DNA from 4 places in the uncultured Salinicola sp. genome. Region 4 is predicted to be linked to each of the others. Evidence: predicted binding sites of a transcription regulator. Region 4 holds the regulator's gene; each other region holds the start of a gene.

Evidence for each region. Region 4 encodes LexA, which represses DNA repair genes until DNA is damaged. Its sites were predicted from a motif close to TACTGTNTANNTANACAGTA; they were not measured.
Region 1: Q0602_RS21905 (putative DNA modification/repair radical SAM protein) is a predicted target of LexA. The motif match lies at 5,250-5,269, and genes of this name have one in related genera.
Region 2: recN (DNA repair protein RecN) is a predicted target of LexA. The motif match lies at 4,132-4,151, and genes of this name have one in related genera.
Region 3: Q0602_RS01875 (PA0069 family radical SAM protein) is a predicted target of LexA. The motif match lies at 3,067-3,086, and genes of this name have one in related genera.

Annotation. Positions count from the first base shown of each region.
Region 1 is NZ_CALFQK010000182.1:3,533-10,676, reverse strand. It holds gene Q0602_RS21925 (hypothetical protein) at 1-241, opposite strand, end outside; gene Q0602_RS21920 (ATP-binding cassette domain-containing protein) at 392-1,159, shown strand; gene Q0602_RS21915 (MFS transporter) at 1,318-3,069, shown strand; gene Q0602_RS21910 (ATP-dependent DNA helicase RecQ) at 3,066-5,174, shown strand; gene Q0602_RS21905 (putative DNA modification/repair radical SAM protein) at 5,296-6,555, shown strand; gene Q0602_RS21900 (TIGR03915 family putative DNA repair protein) at 6,582-7,144, shown strand, end outside.
Region 2 is NZ_CALFQK010000196.1:754-7,897, forward strand. It holds gene dnaJ (molecular chaperone DnaJ) at 4-1,149, opposite strand; gene dnaK (molecular chaperone DnaK) at 1,248-3,188, opposite strand; gene grpE (nucleotide exchange factor GrpE) at 3,343-3,975, opposite strand; gene recN (DNA repair protein RecN) at 4,215-5,888, shown strand; gene fur (ferric iron uptake transcriptional regulator) at 6,015-6,464, opposite strand; gene Q0602_RS23085 (outer membrane protein assembly factor BamE) at 6,537-6,959, shown strand; gene Q0602_RS23090 (RnfH family protein) at 6,981-7,144, opposite strand, start outside.
Region 3 is NZ_CALFQK010000025.1:24,755-31,898, reverse strand. It holds gene Q0602_RS01890 (glycosyltransferase family 39 protein) at 1-631, opposite strand, end outside; gene Q0602_RS01885 (lipid-A-disaccharide synthase N-terminal domain-containing protein) at 646-942, opposite strand; gene Q0602_RS01880 (glycosyltransferase family 2 protein) at 939-1,742, opposite strand; gene Q0602_RS01875 (PA0069 family radical SAM protein) at 1,973-3,019, opposite strand; gene Q0602_RS01870 (TonB-dependent receptor) at 3,216-5,072, opposite strand; cobalamin riboswitch at 5,243-5,500, opposite strand; gene Q0602_RS01865 (OmpA family protein) at 5,584-6,438, opposite strand; gene Q0602_RS01860 (MotA/TolQ/ExbB proton channel family protein) at 6,435-7,144, opposite strand, start outside.
Region 4 is NZ_CALFQK010000209.1:18,719-25,862, forward strand. It holds gene Q0602_RS24225 (pyruvate, water dikinase regulatory protein) at 1-202, shown strand, start outside; gene Q0602_RS24230 (hypoxanthine-guanine phosphoribosyltransferase) at 263-835, opposite strand; gene nagZ (beta-N-acetylhexosaminidase) at 912-1,928, opposite strand; gene Q0602_RS24240 (TetR/AcrR family transcriptional regulator) at 2,013-2,681, opposite strand; gene lexA (transcriptional repressor LexA) at 2,972-3,619, shown strand; gene dinB (DNA polymerase IV) at 3,637-4,704, shown strand; gene purU (formyltetrahydrofolate deformylase) at 4,722-5,570, opposite strand; gene Q0602_RS24260 (ribonuclease J) at 5,915-7,144, shown strand, end outside.

The DNA of each region.
Region 1 (7,144 bases), on a different contig from region 4:
GATCGCCGTGATTGCGTATCGCCAGCCAGGCGCTGGCCCATAGCGCCGGCTCATCGGCGTAGCTCAGGAAGAGCGCATTGATCTCCGCCGACTCCCCGGCCAGCCCATCCGCCAGCGACGGCAGCGCCCGCTGGGTTTCCAGTTTCACCAGCCGCGGTTCGAACGGTTCGTGGGAGGCGACGGCGGACAGCACGCCCGCGCCGACGAGCGCAAACAGCAAGATCGACAACCAGACTTTCATGGGCTCGCGCTCCTGGGATAGGGATATTCGGCAGTCAACGGACGCTGCCAGACGATAAACGGCGACAACCGCCTTTGATAACCGTTCGTATTTGAATTAGGATTGCATTCCATCACGTGACCCACCACTCACCGCGAGGTTGCCCCTGCCATGTTCGAAGTCCAGTCGGCGAGCTTCGAGATTGCGGGCAAGACACTGCTCTCGCCTATCGATTTCACCTTCGGTGAAGGCCAGGTCTACGGCCTGATCGGGCACAACGGTTCCGGCAAGTCGACCCTGCTGAAGCTGCTCGCGCAGCAGCAGCCGGTCAGCCAGGGCGGCATCCGGCTCGATGGCCGGCCGCTGTCGCAGTGGAAGCCCCGAGAATTCGCTCGCCACGTCGCCTACCTGCCGCAACATCTGCCCAGCGCCGAGAACCTTACCTGCCGCGAACTGATCGGTTTCGGCCGCTACCCCTGGCATGGCCTGCTGGGCCGCCTCAACGGCCATGACCATCAGCAGATCGAACGCGCCATCGCCCTGACCCATACCGAAGCCTTCGCCGACCGCCTGGTCGATACCCTCTCCGGCGGCGAGCGGCAACGGGTCTGGCTCGCCATGCTGCTGGCCCAGGGCAGCCGCTACCTGCTGCTCGACGAGCCGCTGGCCGCGCTGGACATCGCCCATCAGGTCGAAGTGCTGGCGCTGGTGCGCAAGCTGTGTCGCGAGTTGGGTCTCGGCGTGATCATCGTGCTCCACGACGTCAACATGGCCGCGCGCTACTGCGATCATCTGGTCGCGCTGCACAGCGGCAAGCTGCTTGCCGAAGGCGCACCCGCCAGCATGATGAACGATACCAACCTGGAAGCCATCTACGGCATTCCCATGCGGGTCATGAACCACCCCGCCGACGCCTGCCCCATCGCGGTGCTGCAGTAACCGCAACGCCGACACCTATCCCTGATCGACATGTGGCTTGCCGGTAAGCGATAGCACTGGACGCTCGCTATCATAGACAGGATGCTAACCTTTAGCGCTGGGCCTTGTCCGCTCGCCCGGTCGTGCCTTCCGATTCGCCTCCTGTCTGCGAGCTCGTCATGCTGCAACCCGTTTCCCGCCAGAGCGACCTGACCCTCGAACCCGAGCAGGCCCCGCCACGCCCGGCGGACGTCAGCACCTTCGCCCCGCTGGGCGTTCCTGCCTTCCGCATGATCTGGATCGCCAACCTGTTCGCCAACCTCGGGGTGTGGGCGCAGTCGGTGGCGGCGGCCTGGGTGGTGACCTCGAACGACGGCGGCGCGGTGGCGGTGGCGATGATCCAGGTCGCGGCGGCGCTGCCGCTGGTGTTGATGTCGATCGTCACCGGCGTGATCGCCGATAACTACGATCGCCGCAAGGTGATGCTGTTCGGGCTGGGCATCGAAGTGCTCGGCGGGCTGTTCGTCACCGCGATAGCCTTTCTGGACCTGCTCTCGCCGGCGCTGCTGATCGCCTCGATTCTGTGCGTCTCGATCGGCGGTGCGATCACCACGCCGGCCTGGCAGGCGGCGGTCAACGAACAGGTACCGCGCAATCTGGTCTCGAGCGCGGTGCTGCTCAACAGCGTCAACTACAACGCCGCCCGCGCCATCGGCCCGGCCATCGGCGGGCTGCTGCTGGCTGCGGTGGGTCCGGCGTGGATCTTCCTGCTCAACGTGTTCTGCTTCTGCGGGCTGATCGCCGCGCTGTGGCGCTGGAAGCGTGCCGTGCTGCCCAAGTCGCTGCCGCCGGAACGGATCTGGGAAGGGGTCAAGGCGGCGCTGCATTTCGTCCAGTACTCCAGCGTCACCCGGCTGGTGATGATGCGCTCGTTCATCTTCGGCATCTCCGCCAGCGCGCTGTGGGCACTGCTGCCGCTGCTGGCCCATCAGCATCCCAGCGGCAGTGCCTCGCTCTACGGCTACATGCTCGGGGGCCTTGGCATCGGTGCCATCGCCGGCAGCACCCTGGTCAACCGGGCACGCCAGCGGGTCGGCAGCAGCCGCCTGATCAGTTTTTCCGCCATGCTGCTGGGTCTGGTGATGCTGGCGCTGGGCGGTCTCGATACGTTGTGGGTGCTGTTCCCGGCACTCATCGTCGGCGGCAGCTGCTGGATCGCGGCGGTGGCGTCCTACAACTCCTCGGTACAGATCCTGGTGCCGGACTGGGTCAAGGCGCGCGCGCTGGCACTGTACCAGACCGCCCTCTACGCCGGGCTGACCCTGGGCTCGCTGCTGTGGGGGCAACTGGCCGACGGGCTGGGGGTGCAGATGGCGCTGATGCTGGCCGGCACCCTGCTGATCGTCTCGGCGCTGCTGCTGCTTCCCTCCAGGCTGCCGAACCTGGACGCCGGCGATCTGGTCGAGGCACCGGAAGCCCACACCGATCGCCCCGATTTCGAGTTCGACCCAGCGCGGGGCTCGGTGATGGTGACCGTCGAGTACCGCATCGACGGTGACCACCTGCGGGAATTCGCCCGCGCGGTGCGCCCGCTTCGCCGGCTACGGCTGCGCAACGGCGCCAAGCGCTGGTCGCTCTATCGGGATGTCGTCGATCGCGACCTGTGGCAGGAGGTCTTCCTGGTGCCCAACTGGCTGCAACATCTGCGCATGCTGGATCGGTTGACCCTGGCCGACCGCGCCATCATCGATCGGGTCACCGCGCTGCACAGCGGCCCGGAGGCGCCGCGCCTGCGTCACGGCGTCAGCTATCGCTCGTCGCGGCACGCCCAGCCGGCATTGACGCCACACCAAACCGAACCGCCCACCGAGGAGTCGGCCGAGGACCGTTCGCTGGATACGACCGCGCCGTGGCCCCAGGAGAGAACATGACCCAGGCGAATATCGAAAGCGCCCGCGAGACCCTGCTCGACGTATTCGGCTTCCCGGCCTTTCGCGGCGGCCAGGAGGCCGTCGTCGAGCGCGTCATCGCCGGTCGCTCCACCGCGGCGATCTTCGCCACCGGCGCCGGCAAGTCACTCTGCTATCAGCTTCCGGCGCTTCACCTGCCGTATCTCACCCTGGTGGTCTCGCCGCTGCTGGCCTTGATGCAGGATCAGTTGACCTTTCTCCAGCGCCACGGGGTGGCGGCCGCGAGCCTCGATTCGACCCAGGATCGCGACACCGCCCGCGAGATCATGGAGCGCGCCCGCAGCGGCGAGCTGAAGATCCTGATGGTGTCGGTGGAGCGGCTCAAGAACGAGCGCTTTCGCCACTTCCTGCGTCAGGTGGCGATCTCGCTGCTGGTGATCGACGAGGCGCACTGCATCTCCGAGTGGGGTCACAATTTCCGGCCCGACTATCTGAAGCTGCCGGATTACCAGCGCGAATTCGGCATCCCCCAGGCGCTGCTGCTGACCGCCACCGCCACGCCCGCGGTAATCGACGACATGCGCGCCAAGTTCGCCATCGCCGAGGAGGATGTCGTCACCACCGGCTTTTATCGCGACAACCTGGAGCTGCTGGTGCAGCCGGTAGAGAGCGAACGCCGCCTGCCGGCGCTGGTCGACTGGCTCGTCCCGCAGCAGCAGCCTGGCCGAGAAGCGCCCACCATCGTCTACGTCACGTTGCAGCAGACCGCCGAGTCGGTGGCCGGGGCGCTGGCGAGCCGGGGCCTTTCGGCCCGCGCCTATCACGCCGGCCTCGACAGCGAGACCCGGGACCGGATCCAGCAGGGCTTCATGGACGGCGAGATTCCCTGCATCGTCGCCACCATCGCCTTCGGCATGGGGATCGACAAGGGCGATATCCGCAACGTCATTCACTACGACCTGCCCAAGTCGATCGAGAACTACAGCCAGGAGATCGGGCGCGCCGGGCGTGACGGCAAGCCGTCGCGCTGCCTGATGCTGGCCGGTCGCGACGGCCTGCGCGTGCTCGAGAACTTCGTCTATGGCGACACGCCGGAGCGGGAGGGTATCCGCCACGTGCTGAGCGAGATCGCCGACGCCGGCCGGCAGCCAACGCGCCAGTGGCCGGTGCTGCTCAATACGCTCTCCCGCGACAGCAACGTCCGGCTGCTGCCGTTGAAGACGCTGCTGGTACGGCTCGAGATGCATGGCGTCATCGTGCCCCGCTTCGCCTACCTGGCCGAGTACCGACTGCGCTATCTCGACGAGACCGCCAACCTGGTCGCGCGCTTCGAGGGCGAGCGCGCCGACTTCGTACGCCTGCTCGTCGACAACATCGCCATCGCCAAGACCTGGGGCACGGTGGATTTCGAGCGACTCCATCGGGCCGGCGAAGCGGCGGGACTCGACGCCTCGCGCGCGAGGGTCATCGCCGCGCTGGAGTACTTCCAGGACAAGGGCTGGGTGGTGCTGGAAGGCAAACGCATGACCGACGTCTACGAGGTGCGCCAGCCCCAATTCGACATCGACGCCCTGACCGACCGACTGCTGGCGGAGAGCCAAGCCCGGGAGCAGGCGGAGATCGACCGCCTCCAGGCCATGCTGGACCTGTTCGAATCGGACACCTGCCTGACCCGACGGCTCGCCGCCTACTTCGGCGACACGCGGTTCGAGCACGATGACGCCCCGGCGGACCGCAGCCGCGGCCAGACCGTTCAGACTGCCCGAAGCTGCGGACACTCAGTCCAGGCCGCCCAAGGCTGCGGCCAGCCTGTTCAAGCCGCCCGAGGCTGCGGCCATTGTTCGGTCTGCCACGGCCATGTCGCGCGTCTGCCGGGAGCGCCGCCGTTGCCCGAGCTGACCGATGCCGACTTCACCCGCCAGGCCGGGCCGTTCATCGAACGCCACCGCGAACAGCTCGGGACGTCGCCCGGCGCGCAGCGCATCGCCCATTTCCTGTGCGGGCTGTCGATGCCGGTGTTCACGCCGCTCAAGGCGCGGCAGTTGAACGGGTTCGGCGTCCACGAGCAGCGACCCTACCCCGAAGTCAGGGCGTGGATCGAGGGACGGATAGCCCACCCAGGCTGACCGCTTCGACCATTCGGGCCCCGACGCCAGCCTCGGATTCGGGCGATCCACCTTGTCGATCCCGGCGTTCTCGAATACTGTATATCCAGACAGTATTCGAGACAGGCCACAGGATTGCCGCATGGAACTGATCGACAAGCTCTCCATCCTCGCCGATGCCGCCAAGTACGATGCCTCCTGCGCCAGCAGCGGCGCGCCCCAGCGCTCGTCCCGCGGCAAGACGGGGCTCGGTTCGTCGAACGGCATGGGGATCTGTCATAGCTTCACCCCGGACGGGCGCTGCGTGTCGCTGCTCAAGGTGTTGCTGACCAACTTCTGCCTGTTCGACTGCCAGTACTGCGTCAACCGGCGCTCGAGCAACGTGCCGCGGGCGCGCTTCACGCCGGAGGAGGTCGTCCGGCTGACGCTGTCGTTCTACCGTCGCAACACCATCAGCGGGCTATTCCTGAGCTCAGGGATCATTCGCTCCAGCGACTACACCATGGAGCAACTGATCCAGGTGGCGAGGCTGCTGCGCGAGACGCATCAGTTCCGGGGCTACATTCATCTCAAGGCGATTCCGGAAGCGGACCCCAAGCTGCTCGAGGAAGCCGGGCGCTACGCCGACCGGCTCAGCGCGAACATCGAGCTGCCGACGTTGACCAGCCTGAAGACGCTGGCTCCGGAAAAGGAGCTCGGCACCATCCACTCGGCCATGGGCCACATGCGCCAGCGCATCGATGCCGCCAACGACGCTGCCGAGAGGGACGCGAAGCGCCTGCCGCGCAGCGCCAACCCCAAGCGCATGGCGCCACGCTACGCGCCCGGCGGCCAGAGCACGCAGATGATCGTCGGTGCCGATGCCACCGATGATCGCACCATCCTCCAGTCCGCCCAGCACCTCTATCGCGACTTTCGCCTCAAGCGCGTCTACTACTCGGCGTTCAGCCCGATTCCCGAGCGCCCCGCAGGGCTGCCCCAGGCCGCGCCGCCGTTGCTGCGCGAGCACCGGCTCTACCAGGCCGACTTCCTGATCCGTGGCTACGGCTTCCAGGCCGAGGAGTTGCTGAATGCACCGGGCAACCTGGACCTGGAGATCGATCCCAAGCTGGCCTGGGCGCTGGCCCACCGCGACGATTTTCCGGTGGACCTCAACCGCGCCGAGCCGGCGATGATCGCCCGCATTCCGGGCATCGGTCTGCGCAGCGTCCAGCGGCTGGTCGATCTGCGCCGGCTGCGGCGCATCCGCTATCAGGACCTGGTGGCGCTGCGGTGTCGCCTGGAGACCCTGCGGCCCTTCGTGGTGACCCAGGACTACCGCCCCGCCGATGCCCAGCGCGACAGCACTCGCCTGCGCCAGAGCCTGACCCAACCCCAGCCGGCGCAGATGGCGCTGTGGTAGCGCCGCCTTCCGCAGGAGATACCGCCATGCCCAATGCCTCGCCGCTCACGCCGTCCTGCGCTGCCTGGGCCAACGATTTCGACGAGTGGCGCGCCCAGGCGCGCCGACTGCTCCATGCCGGGATGCCGCCGGCCAGTGTGACCTGGCACGACGGCAACGACGGCCATGACGACCTCTTCTCCTCGCTGGAGCCGCCGCCGAGGTTGCCAGGCTCCACGCCGGCAGCGATCCGGATCGGTCGTGACCAGCTGACGCTGCTGGGCAACGCCGCGCGCTATCGTGAGGACGGCCACGACCAGCCGCGCTGGCCATTGCTGTACCGGGTGTTGTGGCGATGGGCCCAGGGCGACGCCGCGGCCATGCATCCCGCCGACAGGGATGGCCGCGTGCTGCATCAGCGCTGGCACGCGGTCAAGCGGGAAGCGCATCACATGCACGCGTTCCTGCGCTTCCATCGCCGCGACGATGCCCGGGGTGAACGCTACGTGGCGTGGTTCGAGCCCGCCCATGACGTGCTCGACCTGGGCGCGGAGCACTTTGCCGACCGCATGGACGGTTCACGCTGGATCATCGCCACGCCCCAGGGTGG
Region 2 (7,144 bases), on a different contig from region 4:
ACGTCAGGGCTTCATATCCTCGAAGAAGCGCTTCACGCCGTCGAACCAGCCCTCTTTCTTGGGCGAGTGGCGACTGGCGCTGCCCAGGCTGTCCTGGAACTTGCGCAGCAGATCCTTCTGCTCTTCGTTGAGGTTGACCGGCGTTTCGGTCACCACCTTGCAGAGCAGATCGCCCGCCGGGCCGCCGCGCACGGGCTTGACGCCCTTGCCGCGCAGCCGGAACAGCTTGCCGGTCTGGGTCTCGGGCGGGATCTTGAGCTTGACCCGTCCTTCCAGCGTCGGCACCTCGAGTTCGCCACCCAGCGCCGCGTCGACGAAGTTGATCGGCACTTCGCAATGCAGATGGCGGCCATCGCGCTCGAAGATCGGGTGTGGCTTGATCTCGACCTGAACGTAGAGATCCCCCGCCGGGCCGCCGTTGAGCCCGGATTCGCCTTCGGCATTGAGCCGAATGCGGTCGCCGGTATCGACACCCGCCGGAATCTTCACCGACAGCGTACGGGTCTCGCGAACGCGACCTTCGCCATGGCACTTGCGGCAAGGCACCTTGATGCTCTGGCCGCTGCCGTGACAGGTCGGGCAGGTCTGCTGGACGGCGAAGAAACCCTGCTGCATCCGTACCTGGCCCTGGCCGTGGCAGGTCGGGCAGGTCTCCTTGCTCGACCCCGGCTCGGCGCCACTGCCGTCGCAGTGCCCGCACTCGACGTGGCGCGGCACGCGAATGTCGACGGTGGTGCCGAACACCGCATTCTCGAGGTCGAGCTCGAGGTTGTAGCGCAGGTCGCTGCCGCGTTGCGGCGCGTTGGGATTGCGGCGACCGCCGCCCCCCCCGAAGATGTCACCGAAGACATCGCCGAAGATATCGCTGAAGCCGCCGGCTCCGGCACCGCCGAAACCGCCGCCGCCGAATCCGCCGCCCTGGCCGTCGACGCCGGCATGACCGAACTGGTCGTAGGCCGCGCGTTTCTGGTCGTCGGAGAGCACGTCGTAGGCATCGGAGACCTCGCGGAACTTCTCCGCCGCCTGCTGATCGTCCGGATTGCGATCCGGATGGTACTTCTGCGCCAGCCGACGATAGGCTTTCTTGATGTCCTTGCCGTCGGCGCCCTTGTCGACGCCCAATACTTCGTAATAGTCACGTTGGGACATTACTGAGTCCGCCTCCGTGTCGGTGCCGTGCAAACAGCAACGCGGGAGTCGTCCGAGCTCCCGCGCTGCTGCCGATCACACGGCGTCAGACGTCGTGGTTATTGCTTTTTCTGATCGTCGTTGACTTCTTCGAACTCGGCGTCAACCACGTCATCCTCTTTCTTCTTGCCGCTGGCCTGGGCGTCGTCGGCCGGCTGGCCTTCGGCCTCGGCGCCTTCGCCCTGCTCGGCATACATCTTCTGAGCCAGGTTGCCGGAAGCTTCGGTCAGGGCATCCAGCTTGGCCTGGATGGCATCCTTGTCGTCGCCCTTGAGCGCTTCCTCGAGCTCGCCAATGGCGGTCTCGATCTTGCTCTTCTCGTCGGCATCGACCTTGTCGCCGGCCTCTTCGAGCGTCTTGCGCGAGGCGTGGATCATGCCGTCGGCCTGGTTGCGCAGGGCCACCAGCTCCTCGAACTTCTTGTCCTCGGCCTCGTGGGCCTCGGCATCCTTGACCATCTGGTCGATCTCCTCGTCGGAGAGACCGCTGGAGGACTTGATGACGATCGACTGTTCCTTGCCGGTCGCCTTGTCCTTGGCCGTGATGTGGAGGATACCGTTGGCGTCCAGGTCGAAGGCGACCTCGATCTGCGGCACGCCGCGCGGCGCCGGCGGAATGTCGGCGAGGTCGAAGCGACCCAGCGACTTGTTCTGACCGGCCTGCTTGCGCTCACCCTGCAGCGCGTGAATGGTCACGGCCGTCTGGTTGTCTTCGGCGGTCGAGAAGGTCTGGGTCTTCTTGGTCGGGATCGTGGTGTTCTTCTCGATCAGCGGCGTCATCACGCCACCCAGCGTCTCGATGCCCAGCGTCAGCGGCGTGACGTCGAGCAGCAGCACGTCCTTGACGTCACCGCCGAGCACGCCGCCCTGAATCGCGGCGCCCATGGCCACGGCTTCGTCCGGGTTGACGTCCTTGCGCGCTTCCTTGCCGAAGAACTCGGCGACCTTCTGCTGCACCATCGGCATGCGGGTCTGGCCGCCGACCAGGATCACGTCGTGGATCTCGCTGTTGGAGAGACCGGCGTCTTCCATGGCGGTCTTGCACGGGCCAAGCGAACGCTGGACCAGATCCTCGACCAGTGATTCCAGCTTGGCGCGAGTGACCTTGATCGCCAGGTGCTTGGGACCGGTGTTGTCCGCCGTGATGTAGGGCAGATTGACTTCGGTCTGCTGCGCGGAAGAGAGCTCGATCTTGGCCTTCTCGGCGGCTTCCTTCAGACGCTGCATGGCGAGGCTGTCGCCGGACAGATCGATGCCGGAATCGCTCTTGAACTGCTGGACGAGATAGTCGATCAGCTTGAGGTCGAAGTCCTCGCCACCCAGGAAGGTGTCACCGTTGGTGGCCAGCACCTCGAACTGCTTCTCGCCATCGACGTCGGCCACTTCGATGATCGAGATGTCGAAGGTCCCGCCGCCCAGGTCGTAGACCGCGATGGTGCGGTCGCCGGTGGAACGGTCCATGCCGTAGGCCAGCGCGGCTGCGGTCGGCTCGTTGATGATGCGCTTGACCTCGAGACCGGCAATGCGGCCGGCGTCCTTGGTCGCCTGGCGCTGGGAGTCGTTGAAGTAGGCCGGCACGGTGATGACCGCTTCGGTCACTTCTTCACCGAGATAGTCCTCGGCGGTCTTCTTCATTTTCTTCAGCACTTCGGCGCTGACCTGGGGCGGTGCCAACTTGTTGTCGTTGACCTTGACCCAGGCGTCGCCGTTGTCGGCTTCGACGATCTCGTAAGGCACCATCTTGATGTCTTTCTGGACGACATCGTCCTTGAACTTGCGACCGACCAGACGCTTGATGGCGTACAGCGTATTGGTCGGGTTGGTGACCGCCTGACGCTTGGCCGCCTGACCGACCAGCGTTTCGCCGTCGTCGGTGTAAGCGATGATGGAAGGCGTCGTGCGGCCACCTTCGGCGTTTTCGATCACACGAGTCTTGTCACCATCGAGTACGGCGACACAGGAGTTGGTCGTACCCAGGTCGATGCCAATGATGCGTCCCATAATTCCTCACCTCTAACTATTCGTTAACGACTCAATTCGTTTGGATGACGGCGCTTGCTGCGCGATTGCTTGCTATGTGGGGGCTGGCCGGCGCCTTTCAAGTCCCCGCCGACATTGAGTTGCAGTATCGGCCCGGCCACGGCGCCCAGCCCTCTTACCCCGCCGCCTTGCTGACCACGACCATCGCCGGCCGGATCAATCGGCCGTTGAGGGTGTAGCCCTTCTGCATGACGTCCATCACGGTATTGGGTTCCAGTTCCGGATTGGGAACCATGGTCATGGCTTCGTGGAACTGCGGATCGAACGGCTCGCCCTGGGGATCGAGCTGCTCGACACCGAACTTGCTCAGCGCGTCGAGCTGCATCCTGAGCGTCATGGAGACGCCTTCGCGGTGCGTTTCGTCGACCTCCTGCATGCTTTCCAGCCCTTTCTCCAGGCTGTCGACCACCGGCAGCAGCTCCTTGACGAACTTCTCGAGCGCGAACTTCTTCGCCTTGTCGGCATCCTGCTCGGCGCGGCGGCGCGCGTTCTGCGCCTCGGCAGCGGCGCGCATCGACTGATCCTTGGCGTCCGCCAGCGCCTGCTCGAGCTCCTCGACCCTGGCGGCCAGGACCTCGGCCTCGGGGTTGGCCTCCCCCTCGATGTCATCCGCCTCGTGTTCGAGCGACTCCGCGAACTGCTCCAGATCACCGTCCAACGCCTCGTTGGTGGACTGGTGCTGCGGCTCGCCGTCGCGTTCGGCGCGCTCGAGTTCTTCGTCTACGGGGTTTTGCGGATCTCTAGCCATGAATCTCTCCTGGCAAGGTGTTGTGACAGTTACTCGACAAGCGTGACGCGGATTCGACAAGCGTCGGAAGTTGTCTGCCTATATGGGGCTATCGATTCAGATCTCAAGCGTTTCGCCACCACACCTGCACGACAGCCGTTGAAGGCCATTTTCGACTACTGTATAAACAACCAGAAGCCCGTGCGGTCGATCGTCCATCATCCGCTACCGTATCGCCGCCATCGCCCCAGGGAGGCTGCATGCTGATCCAACTCGCCATTCGTGACTTCGCCATCGTCGACACGCTGGATCTGGAGTTCCAGGCCGGCATGACCGCCATCACCGGCGAGACCGGTGCCGGCAAGTCGATCCTGCTCGGCGCGCTGGGCCTCTGCCTGGGCGAGCGGGCCGACGCCGGCGGCGTACGCCACGGCGCCGACCGCGCCGATCTGAGCGCGCGTTTCGATATCGCGGAGCGGGAGGACGCCAAGGCCTGGTTGGCCGCCCGCGAACTCGCGACGGACGACTGTCTTCTTCGCCGCGTCGTTACCGCCAGCGGACGCTCCAAGGCGTGGATCAACGGCCAGCCCTGCACCATCGCCGACCTGCGTGAACTGGGAGAGTGCCTGATCGACGTGCATAGCCAGCATGCGCACCAGGCTCTGCTCAGCGAGGACACGCACCGTCGCCTGCTCGACGACGCCGCCGGTCATCACAAGGCGGTCGCCGAGCTTGGCGACCTGCATCGCCAATGGCATGCGCTGCGCCGGAAGTATCGCGAACGCAGCGAGAACGACGAGGAGCGCCAGGCCAAGCGCCAACTGCTGCGCTATCAGGTCGAGGAGCTGGATCAGCTCGATCTCCAGGCCGACGAACTCGCCAGCCTGGAACAGGAGCAGGAGACGCTGGCCCATCTCGAGGAGAGCCTGCGCGAGGCGCAGTTCGCGGCGGATAGCTGCGACCATGACGAAAGTGGCGCATTGACGCTGCTTTCACAGGCGACCCAACGGCTCTCGCGGGTACCGGGAAGCGACCGCGGTAGCCTGGCGGACGCGCTCGGCATGCTCAATGATGCCCAGATCCAGCTCGAGGAGGCGGCCCGCGAGCTGCATCATTTCGTCGAGTCGACCGAGCTCGATCCGCAGCGGCTGGCCTGGGTCGAGGAGCGACTCGGCGAGGTCCATCGTATTGCGCGCAAGCATCACGTCATGCCGGAGGAGCTGAGCGAGCTGCATCGCCGGCTGCGGCAGGAGCTGGAGGCGCTCGACGGCGGTGACGAGGATCTCGAGACGCTGAGGAGCCGGCTCGACGAACTGCGCCAGCAATACCGTGATAGCGCCAGGGAGATCAGCGAAACGCGGCAGCGTGCCGCCAAGGTTTTCGCCCGGCAGGTTCAGGAGCAACTGGCGTTCCTGGGAATGGACAAGGCGCGCTTCGCCGTCGAGGTCACGCCGCTGGAGACGCCCCAGCCCCACGGGCTGGATCGGGTCAGCCTCCAGATCAGCGCCAACCCGGGCCAGCCGACCCGCCCGCTGGCCAAGGTCGCCTCGGGCGGCGAACTCTCCCGCGTCAGCCTGGCGATTCAGGTCGTGGCCGCGAGCCACAGCACCTTGGCGACGCTGGTCTTCGACGAGGTCGACGTCGGCATCTCCGGCGCTACCGCCGAGATCGTCGGGCAGTTACTGCGCCGGCTGGGCAGCGATGCCCAGGTCATGACCGTCACCCACCTGCCGCAGGTCGCCGCGCAGGCGCACCAGCACCTGCATATCGAGAAGCACTCCAGCGACGATACGACCCGCACCCTGATGTCCCAGTTGGACGAGGCCGGGCGGGTACGCGAGCTGGCGCGGATGCTGGGAGGCGTAAAGCTCTCCAACCGGACGCTGGCCCATGCCCGCGAGATGCTGGCGGCCAGTCAGAGCTCGGCACACTGATACGGACCGTCCCACGAGAATCAGGGGCCGGAGCGTCGAGCCGCAGCGGGGGGAGACATACGAAAAACGCCGACCCAAGGGTCGGCGTTTTGATGTTCTGTCGTGTTTCCACCGGCGACGTGGAGATTACTTCTTGATGCCATCCTGGCGTGTCGCCTTGGAGCCGCGGGGGCGAACGTACAGTACCAGCGCGTGCTCGACCAGCTCGTAGCCGTGCTCCTCGACGATCTCGCGCTGGCGACGCTCGATCTCTTCGTCGTAGAACTCGACGATCTCGCCGGACTCGAGATCCACCATGTGATCATGGTGCTCTTCCTGGGACATCTCGAAGACCGCGTGGCCGCCGTCGAAATTGTGGCGGACGACCAGTCCTGCCGCTTCGAATTGAGTCAATACGCGATAGACCGTCGCCAACCCGACATCTTCTCCAGACTCCAGCAAGGCCTTGTAGACGTCCTCGGCGCTCATGTGGAGCTCTTCTTCCTTACGAGTCGCTTCGAGGATCTGCAGAATCTTGACGCGCGGCAGAGTGACCTTCAGCCCCGCCTTACGCAATTCTTGGTTTTCGTCGGCCATGGTCGCTCTTCGCAGTAGCGTCTCGTGTCGGGTATGATCAATCCACGCAACGATAGTGAAAGACGGACTCAAATGCAAAATCTGATCAGAACGGTCGTACTTCTCCTCGCAGTCTCGCTCATCGCCGGCTGCAGCTACTTCGGCGTCTACAAAAGGGATATCCCACAAGGCAATCTCATCACCCAGGACATGGTGTCCCAGCTTCATCCTGGCATGAGCCGTTCACAGGTGGCCTACATCATGGGAACGCCGCTACTGGAAGCGCCCTTTTCATCGGATCAGTGGGATTACGTCTTCTATCTCGACGAAGCCTACGGGGGCACGGTGGAGAAACGCCTGACGCTGACTTTCCAGGACGACCAACTGGTCGACATCGCCAAATCCGGCGACATGGACTCGGACGTCGAGCTGAACCAGGACGATGGCCCAGGGCCTGCCGTGGAAGGCGCCGGCGAGAGCGGGTCGGTTCCGCAGATCGGCCCCAGCGGTATCTGAGATACCGGACGAACGGGCGGCTCAACGCGTCGAAGCGTTGGCCGCCCGTTCGCGTCGTGCCTGCTTGGGGTCGAGTTCCAGCGGTCGATAGACCTCGATGCGATCGCCGGCCACCGGCTGGTACTCCTCCGGAGAGGGCAGGCGCTGGCCGAAGATTCCCAGCGGCGCCTGCGTGAAGTCGAAGC
Region 3 (7,144 bases), on a different contig from region 4:
CCCTTGGGCGGGAATGTCCGGAACAGGTCATCCACAGCCAGGCTGGGAGCAGCGTCAATGGCAGGATACCGACGCCCTTGGTGATGATGCCCAGTCCCATTGCCACCCAGCCCACCAGCCACCAGCGCCGGGCCGGCCCCAGCAGTGCGTGGCGCAGCAGGCCATAGGTGGCGAGGGTGGTGCAGAAGGTCAGCATCATGTCGATCTGGGCGGTCTTGGCCTGCAGCACGAACTGGACCGCGCTCACTAGCGCCAGTCCCGACATCAGCGCGATGCGCCGACCGTACAGCCGACGACACAGATCCACCGTCAACAGCAGGGTGCCGATGCTGGCGAGGGTGGTGGGAATCAGGAAACCCCAGCGCACGGAGCCGGTCAGCCAGATGCTCAGCGCCGATGCCCACATGAACAGCGGCGGCTTGTCGGGATAGAGCTCGCCGCCACGGTGCGGAAACCAGAACTGCCCGGTGCGCAGCATCTCCAGCGCGTTGAGCGCGAAACGCGGTTCATCGGCCGGCCAGGGGTCGCGCAGGCCGATACCGAGGCCCAGCAGCACGATGGCGAAAAGCAGCAACAGCAGCCAGGCACGACGATAGTGGGCCTGCGAGGGATCGGACAGGAAGCGCCGCATGAGCGAGGTCTCGTTCAGGAATTCGAGGGAGTTTCCGGGACGCTAGCCTGGTGCTTTTCCCGCCGGATCAGCATCAGATTGCGCACGTAGATGACCAGGCCGGCCCCCTGGCCGGCGATGAACACCGGGTCGCGGCGGTAGATCGCGTAGGCCAGCAGCGTGGCACCGCCGCCGAGGCTGAAGAACCAGAAGGCGACGGGGATGATGCTGCGCCTGGCGCGCTCGCTGGCGAGCCACTGGATGATGAAGCGGGCCGAAAACAGGGCCTGCCCGATGAAGCCGATGGTCACCCATACCCACTCCTGGCTCATGATGTCGCCTCCTCGCCATCGGGGCGCCGTTGACCGGCCGTTGCATCGCCGCTCGGCGTCGTCATCGCCTCCGGCAGCTCGACGCAGGCCGCCGGCAGCCGGCTACGTCGGCGCAACCACATCACCCCGACCATATCCACCAGCCCGACCCACAGCCGGTTGTTCAGCCCGTAGTGCGATTCCCCGGCTCCCCGTGGGCGATGGTTGACCGGGACGGAGACGCACCTGCCGCCCTGGGCGCGTATCAGTGCCGGCAGGAAGCGGTGCATATGATCGAAATAGGGGAGCGACACGAAGGCGTCGCGACGCACCACCTTCAATCCGCAACCGGTATCCGGCGTGGCATCGTTCAACAACGCCGAGCGTACGCGATTGGCGATCCTGGACGAGACGCGCTTGATCCAGTCGTCGCGACGATTGATGCGATGACCCGCGACCAGCGCCACATCTCCACGCCGAGCGCGCTCGAACAGCCTGGGCAGGTCGGCCGGATCGTTCTGGCCGTCGCCGTCGAGCATGCCGAGCCAGACGCCTCGCGCGGCCCTGGCTGCCTGCCAGACGGAGGTGCTTTGCCCCGCACTCAGCGCATGGCGCATCGGACGCAGGCGGGGGGACCGCGCCGCGCGTCGTTCCAGCAGATCCCAGGTGCCGTCGGTCGAGGCGTCGTCGACCACGATCACTTCGTGGTCGATATCGGCCAGCGCCCGCTCGATCTCGTCGAGCAGGCCGGGTAGATTGCCGGCCTCGTCCTTGGCCGGTATCAGGATCGAGAGCAGGGGGGAGTGAAGTGGTGAGCGCATTGATGGTAATTCCCTGGCGAGCTGACCGGCTGCCTGGGCGCTCGACATCACCCGTCTCGCAGGATGTGTGGCCCAGGCAGTTCCGGTCTGGCTCGATTGATCGTGTCGCGGAGCGCGCGAGCGGAGTTCCGCCATGGTCGCGAGCCAGACTTAAAGGAATCTTAAGCGATAGTCGCGGGGAGGACATTCCAACCAAGGGCGTCCTCCGCGTGGTGGCCGATGCTCGAGAATCAGCCGAACAGGTCCTGCTGGGCGTGAGGCGCACGGAAGCGGGTGGTATCGAGCCCCATGTCCGCCCGTTGTCCCATTCCCAGCCGCTTCGCGGCACGGCGGAAGCGTTGGCCGATCATGTCCACGAACAGGCCGTCGCCACGCATGCGATGGCCGAAGCGGCTGTCGTTGCTTTGGCCCCCGCGGGATTGGCGAATCAGGCTCATCACCTTGCCCGCGCGCTCCGGATAGTGCTCCTCCAGCCAGGCCTCGAACAGCGGCGCCACCTCGCGCGGCAGGCGGAGTAGCGTCCAGTTGGCGGTTCGGGCGCCGGCATCGGCGGCCCGGGCCAGGAGCGTCTCGATTTCGCTGTCGTTGATGGCGGGTATCACCGGCGCCACCAGCACGCCGACCGGCACTCCGGCCTGGTGCAGGTCCCTGATGACCTTGAGGCGCGCCGCGGGTGAGGCGGTGCGCGGCTCCAGGGTGCGTTTCAACTCGTTGTCGAGCGAGGTGAGGCTGACGAAGACGCGTACCAGGCGCTGGCGGGCCATCTCGGCCAGCAGTTCCCGGTCGCGCAGGATCAGTGCGCTCTTGGTCACCAGCGTGACCGGGTGGCGACACGCCAGCAGCAGCTCCAGCAGCGAGCGCGTCGTACCGTGCTTGGCCTCGATCGGCTGATAGCAGTCGGTGTTGCCGGAGAGATTGATGGGCCGGCAGGCGTAGCCGGGCTTGCACAGCTCCTCGCGGAGCCGGTCCGCCATGCCGGTCTTGGCGATCAGTCGGTTCTCGAAATCGATCCCGGGAGAGAGATCCCAGTAGGCGTGGCTGGGCCGGGCGTAGCAGTAGATGCAGCCGTGCTCGCAGCCGCGATAGGGATTGAGCGAGCGATCGAAGCCCAGATCCGGCGATTGATTCCAGGAGAGCGCCGTACGGGGAGCCTCGAACTGGACCTGGGTGGCGATCCGGGGCGGCAGCTCCTCCTGCCACCAGCCGTCGTCTTCCCGGGTGCTGTGGGTGGGCTGGAAACGGTTGTCGGGATTGTAGGTCGCACCGCGGCCTTTCATGGGGCGGTAGGCCTGGAGGGAGACGTCATGCCAGCGACTCCTGTGAAAGCTGTCTATATATACAGTATCACTGGGAACGACGAGAGAGAAAGCTGTTTAAAGAGGGAAGAGGGAAGAGGGAAGAGGGAAGAGGGAAGAGGGAAGAGGGAAGAGGCAGCGGCGCCGGGGAGTCGGCGCCGCTGAATGCGAAAGGCAGTCAGAAGCTGAGCTTCACGCCAGCCTCCAGGTAGCGGTCGTCGGTGTTGTAACCGTTCGCCAGTTGGTAATCCTTGTCGAGGGCATTGGCCAATTTGGCCATCAACTCGACATCCGCTGCGACCTGCCAGGAGGTACGCAGATCGATCACCCCGTAGCCGGCCGTGGTGGTGTCGCCGTAGGGTGACGTGAACTGCACGTCGCGACGGTCGCCTGCAGCGCGCAGGGTGGCGCCGACGGACCAGCTCGCCAGGGCGTAGTCGGCATCCAGGCGCCCGAAGAGATGGGCACGACGCTGGAGTCGTTCGCCGGTCTCGCGGTTCTCCGGGTCCTGATAGGTGAGACTGGCGCGAAGATCGAGACCGCCATGCTCCCAGCCGCCACTCAGCTCGACGCCGCGAATCCTGGATTCGTTGACGTTATAGGGAACGAAAGTGGCTTCGTCGTAAGTGATCAGATCGTCGATCCGGCTCTCGAACGCCGTCACCCTGGCGTTCCACGCCTGCTGATCCACGGCCCAGAAGGCTTCCCATGTCTTGGACGTCTCGGCGTCCAGGTCAGGGTTGGTGCCGTAAGGGCCATAAAGATCAATCAGGTTTGGTGCCTTGAACGCGGTACCGTAGCTCAGCCCGATACGCTGGGCAGCGGTCAGGTGGTAGGCGTAGCCGACGTTGCCGGTGGTCTTGTCGCCGAAGCGCGAGTCGTCGTCGTAGCGCAGGGACCCCGTGAGCTCGTGGTCACCGTAGCGCCGCTGCATCGTGCCGTAGATGCCGTAGTTCTCCCGGCTGTCTTTCTGATAGCTCGAACCGCCGGCGTAGTCCTCGTAGTCGATTCGTTCCTCGCGGTAATCGACGCCGAGAGAGTCAACGCCATCGCGCCGCTTGAAGCGATGCTGGAGGCCGACCTCATTGCGATGCGACTCGATCGTGCTGTTGCGAACGCCATCGTGATGCTCGTCGCGCTGCTCGTCGAAGTGACCACCGGTGAGGATCATGTCCCAGTCGGTATCGAGCGAGACATCGAGTTGCGCACCGAAGGTCTGGAGATAACCTTCGCTTCTGCAGTCTGCTGAAGCCGGGAAAGAGCAGCTGTCGTAGTCGGCATCGAAGTCTTCGCGCATCGCGCTCAGGTTCAGGTCGACACGATCGTTGAAGCGGTGGGCCAGACCCAGCTGTCCGCCCGCGCGGCGAAAGCCGTCGCGCTCCCCGCTGGTGTCGGAAGCGGTGGCGTTGAAGCCGTCGCTGTCGCGATGGAAGAGCGTCGCGTTGAGACGCGTGTCGGCGTCTCCGGTGGAGACGTAGGCACTCTGCTTGGCAGTGCCATGTTCGCCAGCCCTGAGGTCGAGAGAGCCATGCGTGCCGTCGCCGCCGTTTCGAGTGAAGACCTGGATCACGCCGCCGATGGCGTCCGAGCCGTAGGTTGCAGCACGCGGGCCGCGCACGATCTCAATACGCTCGATCGCCTCGACCGGCAAGAACTCCAGGCTGGCGCCGCCGCTGGCCGCCGAGGCCACTCGCACGCCATCCACGAGCACCAGCGTGTGATCGGACTCGCTGCCACGCATGAACAGCGTCGTCAGTCCGCCTGGCGTTCCGGTCTGCACGACCTCGATGCCGGCGCGGTTCTGCAGCAGCTCGACCACGCTATCCGCCTGGCTGCACTCGATCTCGGCACGATCGATGATGGTGGTGCTGGCCAAGACGTCCGTCTGCGACTGCGGCAGGCGGTTGGCGGTGACCTGGACGTCGTCGAGCTGCTGTTGTCGTTGAGCCGGCGCCTGCTGGGCGTGGGCGGACAGCGCGGTCATGGCGACCGCGAGCGCGACACCCGAGGCGACGGCGTTCTTGTTGTAACGCATGTGATGTGATCCCCAACTGCGTGGCGTCACCGAGCACCGCCGTGACTTGGACGGTGGGATGGCGTTGAATCCTGACCAAGACGCAATGGGAGGACGGACGTGACGAGACCCGCCACAGGCGTCGGTTCGCTCGGGCAGGCAGGGTCGCCACTGGATGAGCCCTCCGCATCAACCAGTGAAGAGAAACGCGCCGGTCTCCGGACTCTCGCGCGACGACCCTCGGGTCATCCGACACACACGCCTTCCCACGATTCCGGACGTTCCCTTGAAGCGGATTCTTTCGAATCGATATCCGGTGGATCACAGTGGCTGGATGGCCTGGCGGCGCATCCTGGTGGTGTCTGACGCAACTACCGTTGCGGGGGCAGTGCGGGGTTCTCACCCGCTTCCCGTGCACACGTCTCTCGACGGGCCGGATTGTCGCAGCTTCCTCCCCACAAGTGAATTCAGGATCGGCATGCTGGCCGATGACATCCCGGGGGAGACGGGCGCAGCGGCCCGGGGCGAATCGCTACGGTGTCGGCGAGTCGGGTTCCTGGAGTACCAGTTCCACCCGGCGGTTGCTGGCGCGCCCGGCGGGGGTGTGGTTGCTGGCCAGGGGGTGGGTCGAGGCGTAGCCGATCGCCCGCAGCCGGTCGCCGTCGATCCCGGCCAGCCGCAGCACGCGTACCACCGCCGAGGCCCGCGCCGCCGACAGCTCCCAGTTGGAGGGGAAGCGCGATGTCGAGATCGGTACGCTGTCGGTATGGCCTTCGACCGAGATGGTGCCCTTGAATGCCTGAAGTGTCGGGATCAGTCGTTCGACCAGCTGTCGACCGTTGTCGCTCAGCCCCACGGCGCTGCTGTCGAAGAGCAGGTGATCCTGGATCCGCAGGTTGAATCCATGGGGGATCGCGGTTATCTCGACGCCGTCGATCTGTGGTAGCGCGGCGGCGGGCGTGGGATCGGGCAGGTCGAACAACGGCACGCTGAACACCATCGGGACCGTGGCCACCCTCTTCTCGGGAGCGGCGGCCGGGCCGGGCGAATAGAAGCCGGCATCGCTGGCCAGCGGCGCAGGCGCGAGCTGTCGCGGTGGGCGATAGAATTCACCGACGGTCGCCGCCGGGAGAGGGGCGGGCGGTCTTGTCGCGGGAATCTGTAGCGGCAGGGCCGTGACCGCGGGCGTTTCGAGGTCGCGATCGACGAGCTGGCCGCCGTAGAGCGCCAGCATCAGCACGAAGAACGTGATCAGCAGCATGAGCATGTCGAGGTAGCTCATCAGCCAGGAATCGCTCTCGCTGCTGCGTCCGGCGTCGTCGAAGGGGCCGTCGTCGAACAGCAGGTCGGAGAAGGGGCCGCCGGGGGAGATCGCGGCCAGGCTCATGCGGATTCGGCCGCGGCGTCGGCGGGCTGCGGGCGTCGCACATCGCGCATCTCGTCGCGGTGTTCGGCGCGGTAGGTGTTCAGCGCCTCCTCGATGAAAGCCGGCAGGCGACGCTTGCTGACCATCATGATTCCCTCGAGCAGCAGCGTCATGGCCATCAGCCGGGCCTCGGTGCGGCGTTCGAGCTTGACCGCGACCGGCTTGAACAGCAGGTTGGCCAGCAGAATGCCGTAGAAGGTCGACATCAGTGCCACCGCCAGACGCGGGCCGATCACCGCCAGGTCGCCGGCCTGGATCACCTCGAGCATGTTGATCAGCCCGACCAGCGTGCCCAGCATCCCGAACGCCGGCGCGTAGACCGCCATGGTGCGCAGGATCTGTGCCTCGGTGCGCTCCTTGGCCTTCACCCGCACCATGCGCCAGCGCAGCATTTCACGGATCTCCTCCTCGCGGGTATTGGCGATCACCATCTGTATGCCGGTACGCAGGAAGGGATTGGTCGTGCTTTCCAGCGCGCCTTCGATGGCGCGGATATTGCCACGGCTCCAGTGGCGCGACATTTCGATCAACTGCTCGAGATCGCTCTCCAGCTCGCTGGCCTGGGGCTCGCGTCGGAACACCACCGCGATCTGGCGGCACAGCCGCTGCATCTCCCGCAGCGGGTAGCTGATGAAGCTGGCCGCCAGCGTGCCGGTGAGCACGATCG
Region 4 (7,144 bases):
GCTGTCGGCCATCCGCACCGAGCGCCGGCCGGACAGTCGCTACTGCTCGATGGACCAGTGCATGCAGGAGATCGGCCAGGCGGAGGCGCTCTACCGGCGCCACAACATTCCCTACATCGATACCACCCGCTTCTCGATCGAGGAGATATCGACACGCATGATGAACGAGACGGGACTCCAGAGGCGATTCAGCCCGCGTTGAGCGGGCCGAAGACAACCATCACTGCCGACCGGGAACGGCCCGCCTGGCGCGAGCCTCGCGTCATAGCCCTTTCGGGGCGAAGATGCCCGGCGCGTTGCGCCAGTAGCCCTTGTAATCCATGCCGAAGCCGAACACGTAGCGGTCGACGACCTCCAGGCCGCAGTAGTCGGCCTTGAGATCGGGGGACGACTTGCGATCGTGGCGCTTGTCGACCAGCACCGCCGTCGAGAGGCTTGCCGCCCCGGCCTGGCGGCAGTAATCGAGAATGGCTGCCAGCGTGGCGCCCTCGTCGAGGATGTCATCGACGATCACGACATGGCGTCCGGCCATCGGAATTTCCGGCGACACCCGCCAGAACAGTTCACCGCCGCGAATACCGCCGCGATAGCGCGTGGCGTGCAGGTAATCGACTTCCAGAGGAAAGCCGAGCCGCGTCAGCAGATGCCCGGTGGTGATCAGTCCGCCGTTCATGACGCAATAGAAGACCGGCAGCTTGTCGCCCAGCTCGCGCGTGATGTCGGCCGCCATGCGGTCCAGAGCCTGCTCCACCTGCGCCTGATCGATCAGGCAATCGGCGTTGTCCATCACTTCCTGCATCGAGCTCAGGGCGTCGATCGAAGGGGTTTGATTCATCGTCTAAGGTTCACCATGAAGAGAGCGACGGCCAGGATCACCGCAGCCGTCGCGGGAAAACAGCGTGCCCTGCCCGTCACTCGGCCTCGTTGAGCGCCTCGAGACGCGCGTGCGTGCGCCGCCAGCGGGAGATGGCGGCGAGCGACGCCAGAGTGGGACGAGCGCGCGCATAGCGCAGCTTGGCGACACGCGGAGCCTGGCGGCCTTCACAGGCCGCGACGATCTCGCGCGCGGCCTCGGGCGCATTGCAGACGACGGCCATGTCGCAACCGGCTGCCCAGGCGGCTTCGGCCCGTTCGCGGGGCGACCCGGCCGCATGCGCCGCCGCCATGGTCAGGTCGTCCGAGAAGATGGCCCCCTTGAAGCCGAGTTCCTCGCGCAGCATGCCGAGCCAGCTGGGAGAGAAACCGGCCGGCCGCTCGTCGAACGCGGAGTAGATGACGTGAGCCGGCATGACGCCATCCAGCTTGCCCGCCAGCCTGGCGAAAGGCACCAGGTCGCGTTCACGCAACTCCGCCAGGCTGCGCGGATCCTCGGCAATCCCGAAATGGGAGTCCTGCCGCGCCCCGCCGTGGCCGGGAAAATGCTTGCCGATCGCCACCATGCCCGCGTCGTGGAGCCCGTCGATGAACGCCCCGGCCAGCGCGGTGGTCACCTCCGGGTCCGGCGAGAAGCTTCGCGAACCGATGGCGGGCGACTGGTCGTCGTCGAGATCCAGCACGGGCGCGAAGCTCAGATCGAAACCGCAAGCCGCCATCTCCATGCCCAACAGCCAGCCCGCATCCTGAGTCAACGTCAGGGCCGCCTCGGGAGACTCCGCGAAATGGCGGCCCAACACCGCCATGGGGGGAATTGGTGTCACCCCCTCCTTCAATCGCTGCACCCGACCGCCTTCCTGGTCGATCGCGACCAGAATGTCGGGGCGACACTCGCGAATCTGACCGATCAACGCCTGGGTCGTGGCGACATCCGGCGTGTTCCTGGCAAACAGCAGGACGCCACCGACCTCCGCGCGCGAAATCAGTTGGCGCTCCTCGTCACGTAACCGGATGCCTTCGACATCCAGCATGACCGGGCCGAGAGGTTGAGTCATAGCTAACACCTGAGACCATTGAGCGCCCGATTCTAGACGACAGCGGGTTGCCATGACAGAGGCGGAACGATGCCGGCGGTCACCTCACTCTACCGCCGAGCCGGCCGTCTCCAGGGCAGCGGGTAATGGCGCCTGCATGCCGGCGACCACGACGGGACGGAGGTGACGGATCAGCTCTCTGACCGACATGTGCTCCTGATACTCGCTGTCGGCGATGTCTCTCAGTGCATCCAGGCCGGACAGGGTGAAGACCACGGTACCCAGCATGAAGTGCAGTCGCCAGAATCGTTCGGCGTCCGGCAGGTCCGGCGTCGCCCGGCGCAGGCAGGCGACGAAGCGGTGGAAGGTGTCCCCGTAGTGCTCCTGAATGTAGCGGCGCAGATGCCCCTGAGCCTGGGTGTAGGCCAATCCCAGCAGCTTCATGAAGACCTTGAGGCTATTGCGCTCGGCAGGCACCTCCAGGACGCTGGTGGCAAGCTGCTCCAACAGTACCTCGAGCGGCACTCGCGTCTCCCGGTAGCGCGCCTCCAGTCCATCGAGCGCCAGGTTCAGCCGCTCCGAGAACGGATCGAGATAGCGGGCGAAGACCGCCTGAATCAAGGCCTTCTTGGAGCCGAAATGATAATTCACCGCCGCCAGATTGACCTTGGCGCGAGTCGTGATGTTGCGCAGCGAGGTTTCAGCGAAACCCTTTTCGGCAAAAAGGACCTCCGCCGTATCGAGAATACGAGTAACGGTGTCGGGTCGGGCCATGTCATACCTCGCGCCAGAGAACAACGACTTAGAACGATTATGATTCTAATCATTCCGGGACGAGCCATACAATCGAGCATTTCGTCGGACCTGGAGCGCGGGATTGCCAACTCAGGGCCCGAAAGACTTCCCTCATCGCGAACGACTGGATACAATTCCAGCCTGTATGCATGAACACGCCTAGCTGGGGTCAGGCTCCATGCCATCCGACCCATGATCAGCGGGATAAATGCCTGACCATCCAATCAGGCCCCAAACGCCTGATGACCTTCAAGGCCCGGGAGAGAACGATGGCGCGACCGCTCACCGCACGACAGCAGAACGTCTACGATTTCATCGTCAAGACGATGGGCGAATTCGGCTATCCGCCGACACGAGCCGAGATCGCCCGCGCACTGGGATTCCGCTCTCCCAATGCCGCCGAGGAACACCTGCGCGCGCTGGACCGCAAAGGCGTCATCCGCATGATACCCGGCACCTCCCGCGGTATTCGGCTGCCAGCCGGCGTCCAGGAACCGGAACCGGGCGAAGCCAGTGTCGAGGGCTTGCCGGTCATCGGCAGCGTCGCCGCGGGCAGCCCGATTCTGGCCACCGAGCATATCGACCGTTACTGCCCCCTGCCGGCCGACTACTTCACGCCCAGCGCCGACTATCTGCTGCGCGTGCGGGGGTTGTCGATGAAGGACGCCGGGATCTTCGACGGCGATCTGCTTGCCGTTCATCGCACCCAGGAGATACGCAACGGTCAGATCGTCGTGGCGAGGCTGGAGGACGATGTCACCGTCAAGCGCTTCCAGCGCCAGGGCAGCCGCGTCACGCTGATCGCCGAAAACGCGGATTTCGAGCCGATCGTGCTCGATCTGAAGCATCAGCATCTGGAGATCGAGGGGCTCGGCGTGGGCGTCATTCGTGGCGGCAACGGCTCCGGCCTCCACTGAGGCTTTCCCCCGGCACCATGCGCAAGATTCTGCACGCCGACTGCGACTGCTTCTATGCCGCCGTGGAGATGCGCGATGACCCTTCGTTGACCCATACGCCCCTGGCGATCGGCGGGAGTGCCGAGCGACGGGGGGTCATCGCCACCTGTAACTATCCGGCGCGGAAGTTCGGCATCCATTCCGCCATGCCAACGGCGCGCGCGCTGCGCCTCTGCCCCGAGTTGAAGCTGCTACCGCCCGACTTCAACAAATACCGGGACGTCTCTCAGCAGATCCAGGCCATCTTTCACGAACTGACGCCGCTGGTCGAGCCGCTTTCACTGGATGAAGCCTACCTGGACGTGACCGAAGTCACCCGCTTTCAGGGCAGTGCCACCTGGATGGCCCGCTGGCTCAAGGAGGAGTCCCTGGCGAGAACCGGCATCGTCATCTCGGTCGGCGTCGCACCCAACAAGTTTCTCGCCAAGATCGCCAGCGACTGGGACAAGCCCGACGGCCTGTTCGTGATTCCGCCGACGGAGATGGAGTCGTTCATCACCGACCTGCCGGTCAGGAAACTGCACGGCGTCGGCCCGGCGACCGCCACCAAACTCGACACGCTCGGAATCGCCAGTTGCGCCGATCTGCGGGCCCAGCCGATGGACAAGCTGCTGGACCACTTCGGCAAGTTCGGGCGCCGTCTTCACGAGCTGGCTCACGGCATCGACGAACGTCCGGTCAATGTCTCGCGTGAACGCAAGTCCGTCAGCGTCGAGACGACCTATGACCGGGACCTGCCCCACCTGAGTGATTGCCATACGGCATTGAAGCCCTTGATCGAGAAGCTGCACGAGCGCATGGCCCGCCATGGCGATCCCGCCATCGCCAAGCAGTTCGTCAAGGTCCGCTTCGACGACTTTTCCAGCACGACCCAGGAAACGGGAGCCCGCGGCATCGTCGATGCGCGCTTCCATGAGCTGCTGGAGAGTGCATGGCGACGAGGCGAACGCCCCGTCAGGCTCCTGGGTGTCGGCGTACGGCTGGTGCCGGAGCAGGAGCAGCGCCAGCTGGGCCTGTTCGACGATGACGAACCGACGTCGCCCTGAACATCAAATGTTGCGAATCAGGAGAACACCACGGTCTTGTTGCCGTGAATGAGTACACGATCCTGCAGGTGCCATCGCAACCCGCGGGCGAGCACGGCCTTTTCCACATCGCGCCCCAGGCGCACCAGATCCTGCGGCGTATGACAATGGGATACCCGCTGGATGTCCTGCTCGATGATCGGCCCTGCATCGAGCTCTTCGGTGACATAGTGGCAGGTGGCACCGATCAGCTTGACGCCACGCTCGAACGCCTGGTGGTAAGGCTTGGCCCCGGCAAACGACGGCAGGAAGCTGTGGTGGATATTGATGACCCGCCCTGCGTACCGCTGGCAGAGATCGGGCGGCAAAATCTGCATGTACCGTGCCAATACCACGCTGTCGGCTTCGGCCGCCGTTATCAGGCGCTCGGTCTCGGCAAAGGCCGACGCCTTGTCATTCGGATCCACCGGCACGTGATGAAAGTCGATCCCGTACCAGGTCACCATGGCGCGCAGGTCGTCATGGTTGGAGATCACGCACGGAATGTCGCAATCGAGCTCCCCGGCCGACCAGCGATAGAGCAGGTCGACCAGACAGTGCGACTCCCGGGAGACCATGACCACGACCCGCTGGCGCCGGTCGGAGTCGCTGAGCCGCCAGTTCATCTCGAACTCCTCGGCGATGGGCGCGAAGGCGACTCGAAAGTCCTGGGCGCTCAGCGCATTGGCGCGAATGTCGTAGCGCATGAAAAAGCGCCCGGTAGCCAGGTCGGAGTGCTGGTTGGCCTCGATGATCGAGCCTTCCTGGGAGGCGATGAAGCTCGACACTCGCGAGACGATACCGACGCGGTCGGGGCAGGAAACGATGAGACGATAGTTGTGCGACATAACTGTGAGGACACTCTGTTAACGCGGGAGCGCTTTCTGAAAGAACTCTGGATGTAAAAAAAGCGCTCGAACTGATCATTGGGCACGGCTGCCGACCCGAACTCCGACGCTTCGGCGTCGTGCCATCGAAAGCGGAACCTCGACGACCCGCGGTCATGGCGCCTCCGCGACCGGAAGAAAGGGTTGGTCGGCGACAGCTCCAGACCCGGCGCCGGGTGACGCTGCGCCTCGATGGATTGCGCATTGTACCCCACTCGCGAGCGTCGACCAGCGTCGCCGCCCGTTTGAGCGCGCCGAGACGCATGACTTATAGTGGAACGAGATTTCCTCCTACAAGGATGCCGATGTTCCGTCCGCGCGCACAGATCCGCCCTCGTACTTATCCCCCGCTGCTGTTCCATCCACTGGGAGGATGCGGTGAAATCGGCATGAATCTGTCGCTCTACGGCCATGAGGGTCACTGGATCGCCGTGGATTGCGGCATGACGATTCGCCAGGACCTGCCGGATCAGCCCCTCCAGATTCCCGATGTCGAACATTTGTCAGCGAACGCCATGGTCCCCTCCGCGGTCTTCATCACCCATGGCCATGAGGACCATCTCGGTGCCCTGGCCTGGATATGGCCTCGTTGGAACTGCCCGGTCTACGCCACGCCCCTGGCGATCGAGATGCTGCGGGCCAAGTTCGCCGAACAGGGCCTGAGGGTCGACGCCCTGCAGACCATTCAGCCCGGCAACCGAGTGACCACCGGCCCTTTCGAGGTGACATTCCTGCCGGTGACTCACTCGATACCGGAAAGTTGCGCTCTCTCCATCATCACGCCGCGCTACAAGGTGCTGCATACCGGCGACTGGAAACTGGATGAGCACCCTCTCATCGGCGCGCCCTTCTCCGCCGCCCAGTTCCAGGCGCTGGCGCCGGTGGACCTCGTCGTGGCCGACTCGACCAATGCCGACGTGGAAGGACATTCCCGCAGCGAGACGGAAGCCGCCGAGGCCCTGGAATCGGTCATCCGGGCATGCCGGGGGCGCGTCGTGGTCAGCTGTTTCGCCAGCAATATCGCGCGTATCAAGGCGCTGGGGGCGATCGCCGAACGCACCAACCGCCGCGTGGCGCTGCTGGGACGCTCGATGGAACGGATGGTGTCGATCGCCACCCAACTGGGCTACCTCGACGATTTTCCGCCCCGGGTCCCGGCGCATGACCTGGGGTATCTCTATCCCGAAGAGGTCCTTGTCATCGCGACCGGAAGCCAGGGAGAGCCCCGCTCGGCCCTGTCTCGCATGTCGCAGGGACGGCACCCCGCTCTCGACCTGCTGGCTGACGACGATGTCATCTTCTCGGCTCGCGCCATCCCGGGTAACGAACGTCCCATTGCACGCCTCAAGGCCGGTTTCAAGCGTCTCGGCGTCAATGTCCACGACGAGCATACCGATCCCGCGCTTCACGCCTCGGGGCACCCGGCCCGCGAAGAGCTGCGCCAACTCTACCGGTGGTTACGACCGAAGATGCTGTTGCCGGTCCATGGGGAGGCTTCCCATCAGCAAGCGCACCGTGACTTGGCGTCTGCCATG